Flammeovirga yaeyamensis: one gene and its partner. The protein of the gene in region 1 interacts with the protein of each later gene in a pairwise test. Links are inferred from orthologs where the notes say so. Each region holds a gene or a part of one and is shown on either strand. Other genes may lie near its edges.

Region 1 (3,854 bases):
ATCAGACATGATTCTACTGATAGAATCAGGAATGTTTTCAATGTTATAAAAAATTACTGCAATACAGCCAATAAAGTAAACAACAGCCATTAAAGGCACTAGTTTTTCAGTTACCGCTGCAATTCTACTAATACCTCCTAGAATTACAAAAGCTAATAATACAGAAAGGATTGCTCCCGTTATATATGTTTCTATACCAAATGTGGCATGAATAGAAGAGGCAATACTGTTTACTTGAGGAAGGTTACCCGTGCCAAAAGAAGATAATACAGTAGCTATGGCAAAAATTACTGCCAACCATTTCATGTTCAATTTGTTTTTCATGAAATACATTGGTCCACCTGCCATGGTTCCGTCTGCTGTTTTTTCTCTGTATTTATGAGATAATGATACTTCGACAAATTTTGTCGTCATACCAAAAAAGGCAGTCACGATCATCCAAAATAAGGCTGCGGGTCCACCAAGGTGAATAGCTAATGCTACACCAGCAATGTTACCCGTACCAACAGTACCTGAAAGAGCTGTTGCTAAGGCTTGGAAGTGTGAAGTGTCACCTTCATCATCACTCTCGTCAAACTTGCCTCGAACTACATCAAGTGCATGTTTAAAGAAACGTATCTGAGGAAACTTTAAGTAAATTGTGAAAAATAAGCCTGTTAGCAATAGTAGTGCAACAAACCAATTAGAACCACCGATATAACTGTCGATTAGACTTAATATCTCGTTTAATTGTTGCATTTTTTAAATAAATAATTGAAAGTATGTGAATAATATAGAATTGCGAAAATAGGAAAGAAAAGGGGGAATCCTAAAAATTTTATAATATCATATAAAAAAATCAATAAATCGGAGGTGATTTTTAGATGCTTTATCATTTATGTTTTGTTATAAAAAATTTAGTAAATAAACTCGTCAATGATTTTCATTCCTAAAATGAACAGGTGGGTAAGATTACTTTAGGAAAGTAATCCATAAATCTTTTTTATAGATATGTAGTTAAAGTATTAATATTTAAGTTATAACACTTATTCTATTTATTTGTAAGGAAAAAAGCGGTAAATATGTTAGCTTGCACATCGAAATTCTCACAGCAAATTTTGTGGTCAGTTGTAGGGGCACAAATGGGGGGATTTAAAAATTAAAATTTATATACCACAATGATTAAAATTACATTACCGGATAATTCGGTAAGAGAGTTCGAAAGCGGAGCGTCTTCATTGGATGTAGCAAAGAGCATCAGTGAAGGATTGGCTAGAAATGTACTAGCAGCAGAAGTAAATGGAGAAGTTTGGGATGCTACCAGACCATTGACCGCAGACTCAAATGTAAAATTATTAACGTGGAATGATACGGATGGCAAGCAAACTTTTTGGCATTCATCAGCTCACTTAATGGCAGAAGCTTTAGAAGCTTTATACCCTGGTGTAAAATTGGGTATCGGACCTTCTATCGAGAATGGTTTCTACTATGATGTAGATTTCGGTGATCATGAATTCTCATCTGAGGAACTAGTCAATGTAGAGAAGAAAATGAAAGAACTAGCAAAGAAAAAGAATATCTACGTGCGCGAGGATATTTCTAAATCTGATGCTGTTCAATATTTCGAAGAAAAAGAAGATCCATACAAATTAGACCTTTTAGAAGGTTTAGAGGATGGACAGATCACTTTTTACAAGCAAGGAGAGTTTACCGATTTATGTCGTGGACCACACATTCCTCATACAGGTTTTATCAAAGCAATTAAATTGATGTCTGTTGCAGGCGCTTACTGGAGAGGTGATGAGAAAAATAAAATGTTGACTCGTATCTACGGTATTACATTCCCCAAAGCAAAGGAATTAACAGAGTACTTAGAGAGATTAGAGGAAGCAAAGAAAAGAGATCACAGAAAAGTAGGTCAAGAGCTAGATTTATTTACTTTCTCTCAAAGAGTAGGTCAAGGTCTTCCACTTTGGTTACCAAAAGGTACTACTTTAAGAGAGCGTTTAGAAAACTTCCTTAGAAAAGCACAACAAAAAGCAGGATACCAACAGGTAGTGACTCCACATATCGGATCAAAAGATCTATATGTTACTTCAGGTCACTATGCTAAATACGGTGAGGATTCATTCCAACCAATTCATACTCCACACGAAGGTGAAGAGTATTTATTGAAACCAATGAACTGTCCTCATCACTGTGAAATTTACAGATCTAGACCTCGTTCGTATAGAGATCTTCCTGTAAGATTAGCAGAATTTGGTACTGTATATAGGTATGAGCAATCAGGTGAGTTACACGGATTGACTAGGGTACGTGGTTTTACTCAAGATGATGCTCACTTATTCTGTCGTCCTGATCAAGTAAAAGAAGAATTTGGTAAAGTAATCGACTTGGTACTTTATGTATTTAAATCTTTAGGTTTTGATGATTACTTGGCACAAATCTCTTTGCGTGATAAAGAAGATAGAGCGAAGTATATCGGTAATGAATCAGATTGGGATAGAGCTGAAAAAGATATCGAAGAGGTAGCAGCTGAGAAAGGTTTAAAGACAGTGGTAGAATATGGCGAAGCTGCATTCTATGGTCCAAAACTAGACTTTATGGTGCGTGATGCTTTAGGTAGATCTTGGCAGTTAGGTACTATCCAAGTGGATTATCAATTACCACAACGTTTCGAATTAGAATACAAAGATTCTGATAACTCAATGAAACGTCCGGTAATGATTCACCGTGCGCCATTTGGGTCAATGGAACGTTTCATTGCTATTCTAATTGAGCACACAGGTGGTAATTTCCCATTATGGTTAGCACCAGAGCAATTTACTTTACTTCCAGTTTCTGATAAATACAATGATTATGCATACGATGTATTGTCAACTTTAGAAGAAGCAGGGTTTACTGGTAATGTAGATGCACGTGCTGAGAAAATTGGTAGAAAAATCCGTGATGCAGAAGTTCAGAAAACACCATACATGTTAATTGTTGGTGAAAAAGAAATGGACGGTAATGCAGTTTCAGTAAGAAAGAAAGGTGAAGGTGATATCGGTACTATGTCAGTAACTGATTTCGTTGAGCTTTTCAAAAAAGAAACAGCGGTATAACCTATAAATAATTGAATCAATGAGCTATCAGAAATTTTTTGATAGCTCATTGTTGATTTAAATAACAAACTAAAATAACAACAAAGATGGTCTATGATGTAATCATTGTGGGTGCTGGTATTGTCGGCATGGCTACCGCAATGAAGATTAAACAACAGAAGCCAGATTTTAAAGTACTTGTACTTGAAAAAGAGGGTGACGTAGCACAACATCAAACAGGACATAATAGTGGGGTGATTCATTCTGGACTATATTATAAACCGGGATCCCATAAAGCATTAAACTGTATTGATGGTTACAATCAATTAATCAAATTCTGTGATGAGGAAGGTGTAAACTACGATTTATGTGGAAAAATTGTAGTAGCTACTGATCAAAAGGAATTGGATAACTTAAATACACTTTATGAAAGAGGTGTAGAAAATGGTTTAAAAAACCTAAAGCGACTTACAGCTGCTCAGATTAAAGAATATGAGCCCTACTGTAATGGTATTGCAGGTTTACATGTGCCTCAAACAGGTATTATTGATTATACTGAGGTAACAAAAAAATATTTAGAGGTATTTCAAGATCGGTTAGGAGGAGATATTCGCTTTCATAGTAAAGTTGAAGAAATTCGCTTGGGAAGTATCGGTGTTGAAGTAATTACTGGTAGAGAAACATTCAGATCGAAATTAGTAGTCAACTGTGCAGGTTTATATAGTGATAGAATTGCTCAATTGGCATTAAAGAAATTGGATGTGCGTATCATTCCTTTTAGAGGGGAATACT
Region 2 (3,784 bases), 2.5 Mb from region 1 along the record:
CTTCTTATATTTAGCCGTTCAATTCATTTTTAAAACTTAGTATCAGAAAAAGTTGTTACAAATCAACAACTTTTTTTGTGTGAAAATCGAAAGAATTATGAATAAAGTAATTCAGTTTATTAAAGAGTCATACACAGAAATGACAGACAACGTATCTTGGATGTCATTCAGTGAAGCAAAGGATAGCTCAATCTTAGTATTAGTTGCTTCTTTGGTGTTTGCTCTAGTGATTGGTGGAGCAGATTCACTAATCAATGCAGCTTTGGAGTTTATCTACAAAGCGATATAAGTAATTTATTTAGTTAAGAAACCTCAACAGATTAAACTTAAAAGCTATGGGTGACCTTAAATGGTATGTAGTAAGAGCTGTAAGTGGTCAGGAAAAGAAAGTGAAAGATTACCTTCTTAAAGAGTTGGAAAATCAAAAGCTTGAAAATTTCATCACTGAAGTTATCGTACCTACGGAAAAAGTATATCAAGCAAGAAAGCAAAGAGACGGTAAGATCAAAAAGATCGCTGTTGAGAAAAATTTGCTTCCAGGCTATGTTATCGTCCAAGCTGATTTAACAAACGGTGAGGTTCAACACACGATTAATAGTGTTCCTGGTGTCATTGGATTTCTAAACGCGGATACGAAAGATCCGACAGTGCTTCCAAAACCAATGCGCGAGTCAGAGATTAATCAGATCCTAGGCAAAGTCGATGAGTCGGACGAAGGCGAAGTTAAACATGATACGTCTTACTCTGTCGGCGAAACAGTACGTGTTATGGATGGTCCATTCTCTGGATTCTCCGGAAGCGTAGAGGAAGTCTTCGAAGAGAAGAAAAAACTCAATGTCATGGTGAAGATCTTTGGTCGTAATGCACCAGTAGAACTCGATTATAAACAAGTAGAAAAAGAAGAGTAAAATGGCAAAAGAAATCGAAGGTTTCCTGAAGCTTCAAATTAAAGGTGGAGCAGCCAATCCGTCGCCGCCAGTAGGTCCTGCGTTAGGTTCGAAGGGTTTGAACATTATGGATTTCTGTAAACAGTTCAACGCAAGAACACAAGACAAAGGTGGGCAATTATTGCCTGTTTTAATTACAATTTACAAAGACAAGTCTTTTGAATTCGTAATCAAAACTCCTCCTGCGGCAAACTTAATCCTGGATGCGGCGAAAGTTAAAAAAGGTTCATCAGAGCCTAACCGTAAAAAAGTAGCGAAAGTTACTTGGGATCAAGTTAGAACGATTGCAGAAACAAAGTTACCAGATCTTAACTGTTCTACAGTTGAATCAGGTATGAAAATGGTTGCGGGTACAGCTCGTAGCATGGGTATCACAGTAGAAGGAACAGCTCCTTGGGAGGCTTAATTTTACAAGAATTAGTTTTTAATCATGGCAGTATCAAAAAAAATGAAAGAGGCTCTATCTAAATATGATAGAACTCAAGAATACACGCTGGAGAAAGCTACAGAACTTGTGAAAGAAATCTCTTTCGAGAAGTTCGACGCTTCTGTAGACTTAGACGTGCGTTTAGGTGTTGACCCACGTAAAGCGGATCAAATGGTTCGTGGTGTGGTAACTCTTCCTCACGGTGTAGGTAAAGAAGTTAGAGTTCTTGCTCTAGTTACTCCAGACAAAGAAGAAGAAGCAAAAGCAGCAGGTGCTGACTACGCTGGTTTAGACGAATTCATCAAGAAAATCGAAGGTGGATGGACTGATATCGACGTAATCATCACTATGCCAACAGTAATGGCTAAAGTAGGTCGTTTAGGTAGAGTTTTAGGTCCTCGTGGTCTAATGCCAAACCCTAAAGCGGGTACAGTAACATTAGAAGTTGGTAAAGCTGTGAAAGAAGTGAAAGCTGGTAAAATCGACTTTAAAGTTGACAAAACTGGTATCATTCATACTTCAGTTGGTAAATCATCTTTTACTGCTGAGCAGTTAAAAGAAAATGCAGCTGAGTTGATTCAGACTTTATCTAAGTTAAAGCCTTCATCGGCTAAAGGTACATATTTTAAGAGCGTAACGATCTCTACAACTATGGGTCCTGGTATCAAAGTTGAGAAGAGTTCTATCGATAGCTAATTATGACAAAAGATCAGAAAGTACAACTCGTTGAGGACTTAAGTCAAAAATTGGCGGCTTGTGATTACTTCTACATCGTAAACAGTGCAACTATGACTGTTGATGAAGTAAACACATTCCGTAAGGCTTGTTTCTCAAAGGGTATCGAATATCAAGTAGTCAAGAACACGCTAATTGCGAAAGCTCTTGACAAATTGGATACACAAACTGACTACGCAGAACTTAAAGAGGGTGCTCTTAAGGGTATGTCAGGTATCTTGTTCTCACCAGAATCTGGTGCTGCTCCAGCAAAAGTTCTTAAGGACTTCCAAGCGGGTATGCCAAAAGATCGTAAAATCCCAGCATTGAAGGCAGCTTCAATCGACGGTGGTCTTTACGTAGGTGGTGAACACTTAGAAGCATTAACAGCAGTAAAATCAAAAGCAGAGCTTATTGGCGACATCCTTGGATTGTTACAATCGCCTGCTAAGAACGTTGTTAGCGCTTTACAATCTTCAGGACAGACATTATCTGGCTTGTTGAAAACGCTAGAGGAGAAAGGAGAGTAATATAGACCTTTCTAACCAACCTCTTGCAACAATGGCTTTAGAACGTTACGCCTAGTTGCTTCCATATATATAAATCGTAACTTTATTTAAAAACACATTTTAATTTTACAAAAATGGCAGATTTGAAAAAATTCGCAGAAGAGTTAGTAAACCTAACAGTTAAGGAAGTACAAGAACTTGCTGAGATCTTGAAAGAAGAGCATGGTATCGAGCCAGCTGCTGCTGCTGCTCCAGTAATGGTTGCAGGTGGTGCTGAAGGTGGTGCTGCTGCTGAAGAAAAAACTGAATTCGACGTAATCTTGAAGTCAGCTGGTTCAGCTAAATTGAAAGTAGTCAAAGCTCTTAAATCAGCTGCTGGTTTAGGTTTGAAAGAAGCTAAAGAATTAGCTGATTCTGCTCCAGCTCCAGTAAAAGAAGGTATCTCTAAAGAAGAAGCTGAAGCGTTGAAAGATGCATTAGCTGCTGAAGGTGCTGAAATCGAAATCAAATAATTTTAGTTTGATCTAAAATTAATCGATATAGATATAAAGGGTGATCCGAAAGGTTCACCCTTTTTTTGTATCAAAAAAAAACAACTCATGAAAACTTCATGAGCTATCTTTTGGAATCGTTAATTTATACTAGCTTTATTAATTGAAGAAATTAATTATAAATCTTTTTTGAATAGATCTTAGCCCCAAAGTAAATATGTATAATATTGATCCCTTGATAAAGATCTGTTTTACTTATTTCAAAGTAATTATTCTCTGAACCTTCAAAGTGTCTCATTGCCCCATTGGATGAAATTACTGTATACTTTATATTTTTTATTTCATCTCCAAGCATAAAAGCAAAACGATCTCCATAAGTGTACACTTTAACAATATCTTGACTTTGTCCATCCAATACCATTAAAGGGCCATATACTGTTTCTGTTCCATCAAAATCAACTTGAATAAGCTGATAATAAATTTTACCTGAAGCTTCTATATTACTATCTACTACTGAATAGCTCAAAGTAGTATTTGAATTTCCAGCCCCCTCCTTTCTTTCTATTTCAATCCAGTTTATTTTGTCATAAGATTTTAATAAAATGAAATAATCATTATTTATTTCTTGTGCCGTTTTCCATAGGATTATATTTTTAAATCCATCTTTTTTCACCTCAAAAGAAACTAATTCTACTG

What was found.
Region 2: the proteins of thrS (region 1) and rplA interact in binary tests that used the Escherichia coli proteins (3 or more experiments, as listed by UniProt). The link is inferred for Flammeovirga yaeyamensis from one-to-one orthologs.

The regions. Positions count from the first base shown.
Region 1 is NZ_CP076132.1:2,063,856-2,067,709, forward strand. The notes cover bases 722-3,620. They hold thrS (threonine--tRNA ligase), read left to right. Parts: upstream 722-1,157; coding sequence 1,158-3,083; downstream 3,084-3,620. Other genes in these bases: KMW28_RS08080 (alanine/glycine:cation symporter family protein), read right to left, coding at 722-738; lhgO (L-2-hydroxyglutarate oxidase), read left to right, coding at 3,170-3,620. Also shown: more of KMW28_RS08080, read right to left, coding at 1-721; more of lhgO, read left to right, coding at 3,621-3,854. UniProt on the Escherichia coli protein: Catalyzes the attachment of threonine to tRNA(Thr) in a two-step reaction: L-threonine is first activated by ATP to form Thr-AMP and then transferred to the acceptor end of tRNA(Thr). The rate-limiting step is amino acid activation in the presence of tRNA.
Region 2 is NZ_CP076132.1:4,591,299-4,595,082, forward strand. What follows is about bases 395-3,223. They hold rplA (50S ribosomal protein L1), read left to right. Parts: upstream 395-1,377; coding sequence 1,378-2,070; downstream 2,071-3,223. Other genes in these bases: nusG (transcription termination/antitermination protein NusG), read left to right, coding at 395-908; rplK (50S ribosomal protein L11), read left to right, coding at 910-1,353; rplJ (50S ribosomal protein L10), read left to right, coding at 2,073-2,618; rplL (50S ribosomal protein L7/L12), read left to right, coding at 2,732-3,109. Also shown: preprotein translocase subunit SecE, read left to right, coding at 98-289; more of nusG, read left to right, coding at 336-394; KMW28_RS18240 (hypothetical protein), read right to left, coding at 3,261-3,784. UniProt on the Escherichia coli protein: One of the primary rRNA binding proteins, it binds very close to the 3'-end of the 23S rRNA. Forms part of the L1 stalk. It is often not seen in high-resolution crystal structures, but can be seen in cryo_EM and 3D reconstruction models.